DNA from 4 places in the Mesorhizobium sp. WSM4813 genome. Region 3 is predicted to be linked to each of the others. Evidence: predicted binding sites of a transcription regulator. Region 3 holds the regulator's gene; each other region holds the start of a gene.

Region 1 (3,800 bases), on a different contig from region 3:
AGACGTCAAGCGTTTCGCGATTGTAGCGCTTGCCATGACAGACGTCGCAGGTGACGTAGACGTCGGGCAGGAAGTGCATCTCGATCTTGATGACGCCGTCGCCCTGGCAGGCTTCGCAGCGGCCACCCTTGACGTTGAACGAGAAGCGACCCGGCTGATAGCCACGCGCCTTCGACTCCGGCAGGCCGGCGAACCAGTCGCGAATCGGCGTAAAGGCGCCGGTGTAGGTGGCGGGATTGGAGCGCGGCGTCCTTCCGATCGGCGACTGGTCGATATCGATGACCTTGTCGAGGAACTCGAGGCCCTCGATGCGGTCATGATCAGCCGGATGCTCGCGCGAACCCATGATCCGGCGCGACGCTGCTTTGAACAAGGTTTCGATCAGGAAGGTCGACTTGCCGCCGCCGGACACGCCGGTGACGGCGGTGAAGGTGCCGAGCGGGATTTCGGCGGTAACGTTCTTCAGATTGTTGCCGCGCGCGCCGACGATCTTCAGGCGCCGGTTCTTCTTGGCCTCGCGCCGCACGGCCGGCGTCGCCACTTCGAGCTCGCCGGACAGATATTTGCCGGTGATCGAGGCGGGGCTCGCCATGATCTGCTGCGGCGTTCCCTGGGCGATGATGTGGCCGCCATGGATGCCCGCGGCCGGGCCGATATCGACGACGTAGTCGGCATGCAGGATGGCGTCCTCGTCATGCTCGACGACGATCACCGTGTTGCCGATGTCGCGCAGATGCTTGAGGGTGTCGAGCAGGCGCGCATTGTCGCGCTGGTGCAGGCCTATCGACGGCTCGTCCAGCACATAGAGCACGCCGGTCAGGCCGGAGCCGATCTGCGAGGCCAGGCGGATGCGCTGGCTCTCGCCGCCCGACAGCGTGCCGGAATTGCGCGACAGCGTCAGATAGTCGAGCCCGACGTCGTTGAGGAAGCGCAGCCGCTCGCGGATTTCCTTGAGCACACGCACCGCGATCTCGTTCTGCTTGTCGCTGAGCGAAGCGGGCAGCTCGGTGAACCATTGGTCGGCCTTGCGGATCGACAGCTCGGTGACCTCGCCGATGTGCTTGCCGGCAATCTTCACCGCAAGCGATTCCGGCTTCAGCCGGTAGCCGCGGCATGCCGGGCAAGGCGTGGCCGACATGAAGCGCTCGATCTCCTCGCGCATCCAGGCGGATTCGGTCTCCTTCCAGCGCCGTTCGAGATTGGGAATGACCCCTTCGAAGGTCTTCGTCGTCTTGTAGGAACGCAGCCCGTCATCGTACTGGAAAGTGACCTCGCGCTCGCCGGTGCCATGCAGGATGGCTTGCTTTGCCTCCTCGGTCAGATCCCGGAACTTGTCGCCGAGCTTGAACCCGTAGGCCTTGCCCAGCGCCTCAAGCGTCTGCACGTAATAAGGGGAGGTCGATTTCGCCCATGGGCTGACGGCGCCGGCACGCAGCGACAGGTTGTCGTCGGGCACGATCAAGCTGGCGTCGATGGCGCGCTGGCTGCCGAGGCCGTCGCAGGTCGGGCAGGCGCCGAACGGGTTGTTGAAGGAGAACAGCCGCGGCTCGATCTCGGGAATGGTGAAGCCGGACACCGGGCAGGCGAACTTTTCCGAGAACAGGATGCGCTCATGCGTCTCGTTCTTCGACTTGTTGACCGAATCCTCGCCGGTCTGGCTGGCGTCAAGTGGCCGGTCGGCGAATTCGGCCACCGCCAGCCCGTCGGCAAGCTTCAGCGCGGTTTCGATGGAATCGGCAAGCCGCGTCGCCAGATCGCCGCGAACGACGATGCGGTCGACGACGACGTCAAGGTCATGCTTGTACTTCTTGTCCAGCGCCGGCACGTCGGCGATTTCGTAAAAGACACCGTCGACCTTGACGCGCTGGAAGCCCTTTTTCTGCAGCTCCAGCAATTCCTTGCGGTACTCGCCTTTGCGGCCGCGCACCATCGGCGCCAGGATGAACAGCCGTGTGCCTTCCTCGACCGCCAGCACGCGGTCGACCATCTGCGACACGGTCTGGCTCTCGATCGGCAGGCCGGTTGCCGGCGAATAAGGGATGCCGACGCGCGCGAACAGCAGCCGCATGTAGTCGTAGATTTCGGTAACGGTGCCGACCGTCGAGCGCGGGTTTTTCGACGTGGTCTTCTGCTCGATTGAGATGGCCGGCGATAACCCGTCGATCTGGTCGACGTCAGGCTTCTGCATCATTTCGAGGAATTGCCGCGCATAGGCCGACAGGCTCTCGACATAGCGGCGCTGGCCCTCGGCATAGATGGTGTCGAAGGCGAGCGACGACTTGCCGGACCCCGACAGGCCGGTCATGACGATCAGGCTGTCTCGCGGCAGGTCGAGATCGACATTCTTCAGATTGTGTTCGCGCGCCCCGCGAATGGAAAGATATTTATGGTCGGCCATCGCCGGTCGCCGCCTCAGATCTGGAATCTCATGGGATGGCAGGTTGTCCCGGCCATCCCCTATGTAGGTAATTTCGTCACCTTTTCGAGAGACGCCACAACTCTCGACCAAAGCCTTTAACCGTCTTTCGCGCGGGCGAGCAAGCGCAAAGAACAAAGACCGAACACGCTCCTGACAAAAGCGTCTATGTAATCCACGGCCGCCGCGGCGCTGCTCAAAACGGATGCAAATTTCGGATTCGCCACACAAGCGATCACATTTTTTGTAATCGGCTATCCAACGGTTGACGTCTCAGCCTCAGGGGGGCAGACTCCAAACGTCACCGAAGCCGGCCGTCCCTCGATGGCCTCGCCACCCAAGGTGGCCTGCGAGACGCCGCGGGCTTTTGCGATATGTGCTTCGGACGACGCCAGTCGCAATGGACAGAAAAGGAGAGCAGAGGAATGACTCCACCGGACAGTCCCTTGAGGGTCCACGTGTCGCTGGAGCCGCGGCAGGCATAAGTGCCAGGGCCAGGCGTTTGCGCCGCCCGACAAACCGTGACCTGCCGATCCCATTAAAATCAGAGACTACTAGTCGGATCGTCGGTTGAACGCCGCGAAGCATCCGAAATCAAAAGCCGGCAGTGTACTCCCGGCAAGTTTGGATTTTAGATCCAAAAAAAGCCCCGACCGTTTGCGGAAGCAACGGCGGGGCTGTTCATTTCAGATGGCAAGCGCACGAGTGCCTTGAGATTTGTGGCAACGATGAAGGCCGGTGGACCTGTCCTACCGCCGGGGGCATTGATCGTGCCGGCGCCGACATCAAAAGTTATGCTGCCGGAAATCCTGACATCGGTATCGCCGATCTTGAACTGGCCGTTGCTGGGCACGGCATCGTCCGGTTCGGGAACCGGCTTGGCGACGCGAGAGTCGCCAGCCACGCTGGGCAGCGTGCCGTTCTGCGAAGGCGTTGAACTGTCTTCGGCGAACGCCGCGCTGGACATCACGGCGGCGACAGTAACACCAATGATCAGTCTGTTAAAACGCATGCGGGAATACTTGTCGAACATCGAGGGACCGTATCGCCGTAGCGCCCGAAGCCAGATCGGCTCGGTAAAACGGGCAAAAAACTCTCGTGGCCAATGCTGACGGCCGGCTGCCCTTTCACGCCGCCCTCTTACGGGTGTCAAAAACATGATCGACAAGCCCCCAGGTTTTTGCCTCCTCGGCGGTCATGAAATGGTCGCGGTCGAGCGTGCGTTCGACCTCTTCGAACGTGCGACCGCAGTGGTGCGCGTAAAGCTCGGTCATGCGCCGCTTGGTCCTGAGGATACCTTCGGCGTGGCGCTGGATGTCGGAGGCCTGGCCCTGGAAACCGCCTGACGGCTGGTGCAGCAGGATGCTGGTGTTGGGCAGCGCGA
Region 2 (3,800 bases), on a different contig from region 3:
CCAAGGACGATCATATCGAGCGCGACGGCGCCCACGTCTATGTCGCGCCTGAGGCAGCGCTTTTCCTGTTCGGCACCGAGATGGATTTTGAGCAGACGACGCTGCGCACCGGCTTCACCTTCCGCAACCCGAACCAGAGCTCGGCCTGCGGCTGCGGCGAATCGGTTGAGCTGAAACCGGCCGATCTGAAGGCACTGGCCGAGGCGCGCGCGTCGGCCTGATTTTCCCTTCTCCCCGTTTACGGGGAGAAGGTGGCCCGAAGGGCCGGATGAGGGGCAGAGCCGGCTTCTGTGATGTTTGCGCCCCCCTCATCTGCCTGCCGGCATCTTCTCCCCGTAAACGGGGCGAAGAAATGCTAATCCACCCACATTCCCGTCCGCTTGTGCCAGTCGGCGATCGATTCCTCGGGATAGACGTCGAAGGTCTTGTCGTCCTTGCCGATCTCGGGCTCGACCCAGTTCGCCTTGTATTTCAGCATGAGGTGCACCTTTTCAGGCGGTTTCGGCAGGTCTGTGTCGATCGCCGAGGCGAAGGGGTGGACCAACTCCGGCCAGGTCGGATCGTAGAGCCAGAGTGCCGATCCGCATTTCCGGCAAAAATTCCGCTCGCCTGACGAGATCTCGCATTGCGGATGCTCGTCGTCCTCGATCTCGGCTTGGTAGACGCCAAGATTGCGCTTGCCCTTGATTTTCAGCGTCTCGAAATCGGCGCCGAGATTGATGGCAAAGCCACCGCCGCCCTGCTGCTTGCGGCAGATCGAGCAGTAGCAGAGCATGAACGGCACCGGCGTGTGGCTTTCCACCTCGAAGCGGACAGCATTGCACCGGCAGGACCCTTTGAGCAGAAGCGGCATGAAAAACTCCGACGAAATTGGCTTTCAACTTGTCAGGATGGTGCCGGTTGCGGCGATGACAAGGGGAAATCCGGGTGACATGATCGCGGCATGGACAATGAACGCATTGCCGAACTTTTCGAAGGCCTCGGCCCGGTCAGCATTCGCAAGATGTTCGGTGGCAAGGGCATCTATTTTGACGGCGTTATCGTCGCCATCGTGGTGCGTGGCGAATTGATGCTGAAGGCCGACGCGGAAAGCACGCCAGAATTCGAGGCCGCCGGCTGCCGGCAATGGACCTATACGGGATCGCGGCACGGCAAGCTAGTGTCCATGCCGTATTGGAGCATTCCCGACAGTGCTTTCGATGATCCGGATGAAATGGCGATCTGGGCACGCCGGGCCTACGAGGCGGGGCTGCGGGCCGGCAAATAGGCTGCCTCTCCGCTGGTCATCATCTCATGCCAATTTTCTGCGGCTCGGGCACAAGGGCCAGCGCGTCGGCAAAGTCTGCCGCCGTTAAGACCGGCACAAGCCCGGCACTTTCGATCGCGAGCATTGCTGCGGCAACGCCGTGACGCAGCGCCGCGCGCAGCGTCAGGCCGCGCAGCAGGGCGGCGACCGTTGCGCCCGCCAGCGCATCGGCGGCACCGTCCGCGACCTTTCTTGGCGGCAGGATCGAGAAGGCGCCGGCTTTGTCGAAACCCAGCACCGGACCGTCATCCGCCGTCACCACGCCGCCTTTGAGGCCGGCGCGCCTCAGGCAGTCGATGATATCTCGCTCCGCCGTGTCGATACCGACATCGGCGAGTGCGAAGGCCTCATGCCGGTTCATGAAGACCATCGCCAGACTGCCGAGCACCGGCGCGAGCCGCACCGCCTTGTCTGGTGAAGCGGCGAGGGCGAAGACCGGCTTGCCGGCCGCAAGCGCCACCAGCCGCTCCAGCGCCGTCGACGGCAGGTTGGCATCGCACAGGACCGCATCGGCGGTGCTGATCGCCTCGCGCACCTTGGCACGGCGGATTTGCTTGGGAAGCGCCAGGTCATAGAGCGCCATGTCGGCAAGGCCGACGATCAGCCCGCCGTCGCCGTCGACCAGCACCGTATTGCTCGGCGTTGTGCGATCGAGGAACACCACGGACAGATCGGCAATACCGGCCGCAGTGATGGCGCGCGAGACCGTATCGGCCAGAACATCGCCGCCGCGCACCGAAAGCAGCGAACCGGAGACGCCGCGGCGCACGGCGCTGCGCAGCGCGTTGAAGACGGCACCGCCGACAGCCTCGCGCATCGTGCCGGGATTTGACGCCGCCGGCACGAAGGCGCCCGAAACCTGGCCGCGCCGGTGTATATAGGCGCCGCCAACGGCCAGGATTGTCGGCGACTTCATCATGCCGGCGAGATGACCTTTGCTGTTGCCGGGTGGAGACTAGGTTGTCCCGCGGAACCCGGCAACCGGAGGCGCGATTCGGAAGATGCCAGCACGATCCTGCGGGGGAAACGGGATACATCCTGGGGTGAAAGCGCGAAACAAAAAAAGAACAAAATAGCATACCTTTTGTTTTTCAATGGCTTGTATCCTCTTGCCAGATGAGAACAAAAAAGGTACAAATTAATAAGGATTACGGATTGTCCGGCCTTCATTGACGACCAAGGGGTGATGTATCATGGCTCAGAATTCTTTGCGGCTTGTAGAGGACAAAGCAGTGGATAAATCAAAGGCTCTGGATGCGGCGCTGTCGCAAATCGAGCGTGCCTTCGGCAAGGGCTCGATCATGCGGCTCGGCGCAAACGAGCAGGTCGTCGAGATCGAAACGGTGCCGACCGGTTCGCTTGGCCTCGACATCGCGCTTGGCGTCGGCGGCCTGCCGCGCGGTCGCATCGTCGAGATCTACGGGCCGGAAAGCTCGGGCAAGACGACGCTGGCGCTGCACACTGTGGCGGAGGCCCAGAAGAAGGGCGGCATCTGCGCCTTCGTCGATGCTGAGCACGCGCTCGATCCGGTCTATGCCCGCAAGCTCGGCGTCGACCTCGAAAACCTGCTGATTTCGCAGCCCGACACCGGCGAGCAGGCGCTGGAGATCTGCGACACGCTGGTGCGTTCCGGCGCCATCGACGTGCTGGTGGTCGATTCGGTCGCGGCGCTGACGCCGCGCGCCGAAATCGAGGGCGAAATGGGCGATTCGCTGCCCGGCCTGCAGGCCCGCCTCATGAGCCAGGCGCTGCGCAAGCTGACCGCCTCGATCTCGCGCTCCAACACCATGGTCATCTTCATCAACCAGATCCGCATGAAGATCGGCGTCATGTTCGGTTCGCCCGAGACCACGACCGGCGGCAACGCGCTGAAATTCTACGCTTCGGTGCGCCTCGACATTCGCCGCATCGGCTCGGTCAAGGACCGCGACGAGGTCGTCGGCAACCAGACCCGCGTCAAGGTGGTCAAGAACAAGCTGGCGCCGCCCTTCAAGGTGGTCGAATTCGACATCATGTATGGCGAGGGCGTGTCCAAGACCGGTGAGCTGGTCGACCTCGGCGTCAAGGCCGGCGTGGTCGAGAAGTCGGGCGCCTGGTTCTCCTACAATTCGCAGCGTCTCGGCCAAGGCCGCGAGAATGCCAAACTGTTCCTGCGCGATAATCCCGACACGGCGCGCGAGATCGAGCTGGCGCTGCGGCAGAATGCCGGGCTGATCGCCGAGAAATTCCTCGAAAATGGTGGTTCCGAAGGCGGAGACGATGGTTTCGAGGACGAAGCGGGTGCCATGTAGGCTTCGGCTGTAATCGAGTTCTGCATTGTTGCGTTTCGAACCGCCGGCCTACGCCGGCGGTTTGCGTTTCGGCGAGGGCGCCGAGTGACCCGGCAAGCCCCGCAAATTGGCCCAATTCCGTGTTTCTGGACAGGGTGCAACGCGGCGGCTAAAAGGCCATGTCCATTTGCCGTCGGCCGGGCCGACGGCTCTCTCTAAAAGCT
Region 3 (3,800 bases):
GGTAGGCGCCCAAGAGGCAGGCCGATAATGGCGCTGCTTCCGGTCGCCGAGGCGCTCGAGCGCCTGCTTGAAGATGCTGCGCCCTCGCAAGCTGAAAGCGTCGCCCTGATGGACGCCGCCGACCGCGTGCTGGCGGAGCCGCTCATAGCACTTCGCACCCAGCCGCCGTTCAACGCGTCCGCCATGGACGGATTTGCCGCGCGGGCCGAGGATGTCGCGTCCGTGCCCGCAAGGCTTTCGGTGATCGGCATGGCGCCGGCCGGACGCGGCTTTGCCGGAACAGTCGGCCCGGCGCAGGCCGTGCGCATCTTCACCGGCGCGCCGCTTCCTGCAGGCGCTGACACCATTGTCATCCAGGAGAATGTCCGCGATCTCGGCGGCGGCAGCATCGAAGTGACCGCGTCGACGGTTGAAGGCCGCAACATCCGCCGCCTCGGGCTCGATTTCTCGAAGGGCGACGTGCTGCTGGAGAAAGGCCGCCTGCTTGATCCGGCGGCATTGTCGCTGGCGGCGTCGGCCAACCACCCGCAGGTCAGCGTGGTGAAACGGCCGCTGGTCGCCATCATCGCCACCGGCGATGAATTGCTGCCGCCGGGCAGCGACCTTGGCCCCGACCAGATCATATCGTCCAATGCCTATGGCGTCGCCGCCGCGGCCCGCTCGGTCGGTACCAGCGCACTCGATCTCGGCATCGCCCCCGACCGCAAGGAGGCGATCGCCACGCTGGTGAAGCAAGCAGTCGACGCAGGCGCCGACGTCATTGTCACGCTGGGCGGCGCCTCTGTCGGCGACCATGACCTGGTCCATGACGTGCTGACCGGTGAAGGCATGACGCTCGATTTCTGGAAAATCGCCATGCGGCCCGGCAAGCCGCTGATGTTCGGGCGGCTGGGTGACATCCGCTGCATCGGCCTGCCTGGCAATCCGGTGGCGAGCCTAGTCTGCACACAGCTCTTTCTGAAGCCGCTGCTTGCGCGGCTCGGCGGCCGCGCCTTCCGGCAGGACATGCGTCAGGCGCGGCTCGGCGCTGCCATGCCGGCCAACGATCTCAGGCAGGACTATGTACGCGCCGTGGTGAGCGAAGAATCCGGCACGCTGCTGGCGACCCCGTTCGGCATCCAGGATTCCTCGATGCTCAAAATGCTGGCCGACGCCAACGGGCTGATCGTACGCGAGCCATTCGCTCCCCCTGCCACAACGGGCGTCGCCTGCAGCGTGCTGATGCTACGCTGAACAAAACGTCAACACATTCATTAAACTTTAAACGGTTGCGGAACACAAATGGAACAGATAGTGTTTGTTCTGGGTTTGTTTTTCTGATTCTGTTGGGGGTCGCGATGCTGACACGCAAACAACATGAACTGCTGATGTTCATCCACGAGCGGCTGAAGGAAAGCGGCATTCCGCCCTCGTTCGACGAGATGAAGGAAGCGCTCGACCTCGCCTCGAAGTCGGGGATCCATCGGCTGATCACGGCGCTGGAGGAGCGCGGTTTCATTCGCCGCCTGCCCAACCGCGCCCGCGCGCTGGAGGTGCTGCGTCTGCCCGATTCGATCGCGCCCGGCCTCAATGCGGCGCGCAAATTCTCACCGAGCGTCATTCAGGGCAGCCTTGGGCAGGGCAGCCTCGGGCGACAGATCAAGCCGGCGCCTTCACGCATGCCTGCGGCCGGCAATGATGACGACGGCGTTGCCACCGTCTCCATTCCAGTGATGGGCCGCATCGCTGCCGGTGTGCCGATCGACGCCATCCAGCACCAGACGCATTCGATCTCGGTACCACCGGACATGATCACCGGCGGCACGCACTACGCGCTGGAGGTCAAGGGTGATTCGATGATCGAGGCCGGTATTTTCGACGGCGACACGGTCATCATTCGCAACGCCGACACCGCCCAGCCTGGCGAGATCATCGTCGCCTTGGTCGACGAGGAGGAAGCGACGCTGAAGCGGTTCCGCCGCAAGGGCGCCTCGATCGCACTTGAAGCCGCCAATCCGGCCTACGAGACGCGTATCTTCGGGCCGGACCGGGTCAAGGTGCAAGGCAAGCTCGTCGGACTAATCCGGCGTTACTGAACGGCAGGCTTTTTGGGTTTCTCGGCCCTGCGGTATGGCGGCAGGCCCCTCGCCTCGCGCGAAAATCTCCGATGCTCATGCCAGGGCCTATAGGGCTGTCTGACGGCAAAACGGATTTCTGCGCGCGTCGTCGCCGATAGCGGATCGAAGAAGACGGCGGCACTGCCCATGCGAGCGAGCTGCCGTTTGGTGACGACGAGAACCAGCGGATTGCGGCAGGGATTATAATAGGCTGTGGCATCGTCGATGACGATCAGATCCGCAAAGGCACAGGCTGGCCGCGCGGTTTTACGGTTGTCGGCGAGCGCGATGATCGCGCCGGACGGATGCCGGGCGAGGCACAGGCCGGCAGTGCAGTAAAAGGGCGCTCCCGGCGGCAGGTCGGCCGGGTCGGCGATGTCCAACCGTACGTCTCCTTTTTCGAATGTCTCGGGCTCGACAATGATCGCTGAAACCAGCGCATGTTTCCAGTTGTCGGTGGTGAATTCGTTCGAACGCACCCGGTTGACGGCAAGTTCGCCGCCGCCGATCGGTAGCGCAACCAGATGCGCATCCTCCGAGATCAGCACGTCGGGGGTGCGCGTCTCGGAAATCGTCAGCAAGCCGGCGAGCGCAAAGGGAAGAGCGGCAAGGCGCAACCATGTCGTTGCCATCGTGGCGATGACCAGGGCGACCGTCACCAGCAGAACCGACTGCAACGAGATCAGCCCGACTGCATCGACCGGCGACCGCACGGAGATCCATCCCGATATTGCAATCATGGCCGTCAATCCCTTGCCCATCATGTAGAGGAAAGGGCCATCGAAGCCGAAAGGCAATGCCAAGGCGCTGACGACGGCCAGGAACATGACGACCGTGACGATCGGCATGACGGCCAGATTGGCGAACAAGCTGAGCGGCGAGACGCGCTGGAAGTGCCAGATGGCGAAGAGCGCGGTGGCGCTGCCGGCAATGATACAGGTCATTGCGATGGTACCTGTCCCAGCGGCGAGTTTCCGCGTGACGAAAACGACCGGTGACCGTCGCTGTGGCGGCGCCGTGGCCTTGTCGGCACGGTAGTCGGACCAGCCGGCATAGGCGCCCACGAGAGCAGCGGTCGCGGCGAAGGACATCTGGAAGCTTGGGCCGACCACCTCGTGCGGCGACACGACGATGACGGCGATGGCAGAAATCGCCAGATTGCGCATGGTGAGCGCCGCCCGATCGAACAGCACGGCGACAAGCATTACCGCCAGCATGATGAGCTGCGTTCGGCCGCGACCACGATGCCGGAAAAAATGAGATAGGCAGCGATGGAAACGAGTGCGGCGGCAGCCGCATATTTTTTGACCGGCCGACGCGACGAAAAATCCGGAAACAGCGCAAAGGCGCCGCGCAGCAATCCCATGATGGTGCCGGCGACAAGCGCCATGTGCAGGCCGGAAATCGAGATGATGTGGTAGATGCCGGTGCGCCGCATCGATTCGTTTATCTCTTCGGGAATGCCGGCACGCACGCCGACGATCAGCGCGGCGGCAATCTCCCCCTCGGCGCCACCAATGCTGTCCCTGATATGGTCGGCAATGGTTTCGCGCGCCTTTTCGATCGAGGAAGAAAGGCGCGCGGCGAACGGTGCATCTTCGGAAACAACGATCTTCGGGTTGCCGAGGAAAAAGCCACTGGCACCGATACCGGCGAAATAGCTGTAAAAGGAGAAGTCATAACTGTCCGGCCTAACCGGGCCCG
Region 4 (3,800 bases), on a different contig from region 3:
ATGCGATCTGGCATGGCCCTGCCGGGCTGCAGGCGATTGCCGGCCGAATCCATTCATTGGCCAACCGGCTGGCAGCCGGTCTCACCGCGTCAGGAATTTCGGTGCTTGGCGCAAGCCGCTTCGACACGGTGACGGTGGAAGTGAAAGGCAGAGCCGGCGCGATCGCCGCGGCTGCTGAAAAGACCGGCCGATTGCTGCGCGTCATCGACGCCGACCACATCGGCATAAGCTTTGACGAGACCTCGACCGTTGCCGATCTGGACACCATCGCAGCACTGTTCGGCGCCAAGGCAGGCGCCGTTACCAGCAGCACCATGCCCGGAAAGCCGCGCGGCAAGGCGTTTCTCAGCCAGCCGGTCTTCCAGGAAAACCACTCGGAAACGGAGATGATGCGCTTCTTGCGACGGCTGGCCGACAAGGACCTGGCGCTCGACCGCGCCATGATCCCGCTCGGCTCCTGCACGATGAAGCTCAACGCCGCCGCCGAGATGATACCGGTGAGCTGGCCAAGCGTCGCCAATCTGCATCCATTCGCGCCGGCCGAGCATTCGGCGGGCTATCGCGCGATGGTCGGCGAACTGGAAGGCTGGCTGTCGGAGATCACCGGCTTCGATGCGGTCAGCCTGCAGCCCAATGCCGGCAGCCAGGGCGAGTATGCCGGGCTGCTCGCCATTCGCAGCTATCACCGCTCGCGCGGCGAAGGCCACCGCACCGTCTGCCTGATTCCGTCATCCGCGCATGGCACCAATCCGGCGAGTGCGGCGATGGCCGGCATGAGCGTCGTCGTCGTGCGTTGCTTGGAAGACGGCAATATCGACATGGACGATATGAGTGCCAAGGCCAACGAGCATTCCAAGAATCTCGCCGCGCTTATGTTCACCTATCCCTCGACGCATGGCGTATACGAGGAAGGCGCGCGCCACCTCTGCGCCCTCATCCACGAGCACGGCGGCCAGGTCTATTTCGACGGCGCCAACCTCAACGCCTTGGTCGGCCTCGCTCGCCCCGGCGACATCGGCGCCGACGTCTGCCACATGAACCTGCACAAGACCTTTTGCATCCCGCATGGCGGCGGCGGTCCCGGCGTCGGCCCGATCGGCGTCAAGGCGCATCTGAAGCCGTATCTGCCCGGCCACGTCACCGAAGGCTCGGGCCATGCCGTGTCGGCCGCACCGTTCGGCAGCGCTTCGATCCTGCCGATCACCTGGATGTATATCCGCATGATGGGCGCTTCCGGCCTCAAGCAGGCCACCGAGACGGCGATCGTTTCCGCCAACTACGTGGCGACGCGGCTCGCACCGCACTTCCCGCTCCTCTACAAGGGCAGGCACGATCGCATCGCCCATGAGTGCATCCTCGACACCCGCGTGCTCAAGGAGAGCTCCGGCATCAGCGTTGACGATATCGCCAAGCGGCTGATCGATTATGGTTTCCATGCACCGACCATGTCGTTTCCGGTGGCCGGCACGCTAATGATCGAGCCGACCGAATCCGAGCCCAAGAGCGAACTCGATCGCTTCTGCGAGGCGATGACCGCGATATCGGGCGAGGCAGCCAAGGTGGCGAAAGGCGAATGGCCCCTAGCCGACAATCCGCTGGTCAATGCGCCGCATACCGCGGCCGAGGCGCTGGCCGGCCAGTGGACCCATCCCTATTCGCGGCTGGAGGCGGCCTACCCGGCCGGTGATGCCGACACATCAGCCAAATACTGGCCGCCGGTGTCGCGCATCGACAATGTCGCCGGCGACCGAAACCTCGTCTGCTCCTGCCCGCCGCTGTCGGAGTATCTGGGGGCGGCGGAGTAGAACCAGCCGACTGCGAAGCAGACTGCCCCCTCATTCCCGCGCACACGCAATGAGGGTGGCCGATGCGGCAACCCCCTGGAGGCCGGAGTTTTCGACCCATTTCCGCCGCTTGGTTGTCGGATGGTTTTGCAGTAAGAGGCTCTATCCTCGAACGTAACAGGAACCTCCGTCGCCTGCCCGCAAAAAGCGTGGCAGTATCGGGTGGTGATTCGCAGCATCGGAATCCAGGACCAGCATGGACGACAATAACGATCTTTTCGGCACTATGGACAAGCAGCCGCAACCGGTTCGCGCAACCGCGCGCCCGGCTGACCCGCTGGTGCAGGCGGCGAAGCGCCCGGCATCCCGCGACAGCAGCGAGAGCTACAGTGCCGCCGACATCGAGGTTCTGGAAGGGCTGGAGCCGGTGCGGCGGCGACCCGGCATGTATATCGGCGGCACCGACGACAAGGCGATGCACCATTTGTTCGCCGAGGTCATCGACAACGCGATGGACGAGGCGGTCGCCGGCCACGCGACCTTCATCGATGTCGAGCTTTCGGCCGATGGATATCTGGCCGTGACCGACAATGGCCGCGGCATTCCGGTCGATCCGCATCCGAAATTCAAGAAGCCGGCGCTCGAAGTCATCATGACCACGTTGCATTCGGGCGGCAAGTTCGACAGCAAGGTCTACGAAACCTCAGGCGGCCTGCACGGGGTCGGCGTCTCCGTCGTCAACGCGCTGTCGGACCATCTCGAGGTCGAAGTCGCGCGCGGGCGCCAGCTCTATCGCCAGCGTTTTTCGCGCGGCGTTCCGGTGACCGGCCTGGAGCAGCTCGGCGAGGTGCATAACCGGCGCGGCACCAAGATACGCTTCCATCCCGACGAGCAGATCTTCGGCAAGGGTGCGGCATTCGAGCCGGCGCGGCTCTACCGCATGACGCGCTCGAAGGCCTATCTGTTCGGCGGCGTCGAAATCCGCTGGACCTGCGACCCCTCGCTGATCAAGGAGAAGGACACGACGCCGGCCAAGGCCGAGTTCCATTTTCCCGGTGGCCTCAAGGACTATCTGAAAGCCTCGCTCGGCGACGAATTCCAGGTCACCCGCGAAATCTTCGCCGGCAAGAGCGACAGGCAAGGCGGCCACGGCTCGCTCGAATGGGCAGTGACCTGGTTCGGCGGCGACGGGTTCCTCAATTCCTACTGCAACACCATCCCGACCGGCGAAGGCGGCACGCACGAGGCCGGCTTCCGCAACGTTTTGACGCGCGGCCTACGCGCCTATGCCGATCTGGTCGGCAACAAGCGTGCTTCGATCGTCACCTCTGAAGACGTCATGATCTCGGCGGCGGGCATGCTGTCGGTGTTCATCCGCGAGCCGGAATTCGTCGGCCAGACCAAGGACAGGCTGGCGACGATCGAGGCGATCAGGATCGTCGAGACCGCCATCCGAGACCCCTTCGATCACTGGCTGGCCGACAACCCGCAGGAAGCTTCGAAGCTGCTCGAATGGGTGATCGCGCGTGCCGACGAACGGGTGCGCCGCCGCCAGGAAAAGGAAGTCTCGCGCAAGAGCGCGGTGCGCAAGCTGCGGCTGCCCGGCAAGCTCGCCGACTGCACGCAGAATGCCGCTGCCGGCGCCGAGCTTTTCATCGTCGAGGGCGATTCGGCCGGTGGCTCGGCGAAACAGGCGCGCGACCGCGCCAGCCAGGCAGTGCTGCCGCTGCGCGGCAAGATCCTCAACGTCGCCAGCGCCGGCAACGACAAGCTTGCCGGCAACCAGCAGATTTCCGACCTGATCCAGGCGCTTGGTTGTGGCACGCGCTCGAAATACCGCGATCAGGATCTGCGCTACGACCGGGTCATCATCATGACCGACGCCGACGTCGACGGCGCCCACATCGCCTCGTTGCTGATCACCTTCTTCTATCAGGAGATGCCGAGCCTGGTCCGCGACGGCCATCTCTATCTGGCGGTGCCGCCGCTCTACTCGATCCGGCAAGGCGGCAAGGT

Evidence for each region. The regulator LexA, encoded in region 3, represses DNA repair genes until DNA is damaged. The targets are predictions, from matches to a motif close to TGTTCNNNNTGTGTTCNG.
Region 1: uvrA (excinuclease ABC subunit UvrA) is a predicted target of LexA. The motif match lies at 2,547-2,564, and genes of this name have one in related genera.
Region 2: recA (recombinase RecA) is a predicted target of LexA. The motif match lies at 2,359-2,376, and genes of this name have one in related genera.
Region 4: parE (DNA topoisomerase IV subunit B) is a predicted target of LexA. The motif match lies at 1,953-1,970, and genes of this name have one in related genera.

Annotation. Positions count from the first base shown of each region.
Region 1 covers NZ_JBVVQU010000010.1:107,027-110,826, forward strand. Annotated here, with positions in the region: gene uvrA (excinuclease ABC subunit UvrA) at 1-2,398, opposite strand, end outside; gene AC0L25_RS08110 (hypothetical protein) at 3,048-3,449, opposite strand; gene AC0L25_RS08115 (ATP-dependent Clp protease proteolytic subunit) at 3,544-3,800, opposite strand, start outside.
Region 2 covers NZ_JBVVQU010000017.1:31,792-35,591, reverse strand. Annotated here, with positions in the region: gene sufA (Fe-S cluster assembly scaffold SufA) at 1-221, shown strand, start outside; gene AC0L25_RS12010 (GFA family protein) at 356-853, opposite strand; gene AC0L25_RS12005 (TfoX/Sxy family protein) at 944-1,267, shown strand; gene AC0L25_RS12000 (carbohydrate kinase family protein) at 1,287-2,225, opposite strand; gene recA (recombinase RecA) at 2,500-3,597, shown strand.
Region 3 covers NZ_JBVVQU010000039.1:9,691-13,490, forward strand. Annotated here, with positions in the region: gene moaC (cyclic pyranopterin monophosphate synthase MoaC) at 1-28, shown strand, start outside; gene AC0L25_RS21540 (molybdopterin molybdotransferase MoeA) at 28-1,233, shown strand; gene lexA (transcriptional repressor LexA) at 1,338-2,075, shown strand; partial or broken gene AC0L25_RS21550 (ComEC/Rec2 family competence protein) at 2,069-3,800, opposite strand, start outside.
Region 4 covers NZ_JBVVQU010000012.1:28,713-32,512, forward strand. Annotated here, with positions in the region: gene gcvP (aminomethyl-transferring glycine dehydrogenase) at 1-1,805, shown strand, start outside; gene parE (DNA topoisomerase IV subunit B) at 2,041-3,800, shown strand, end outside.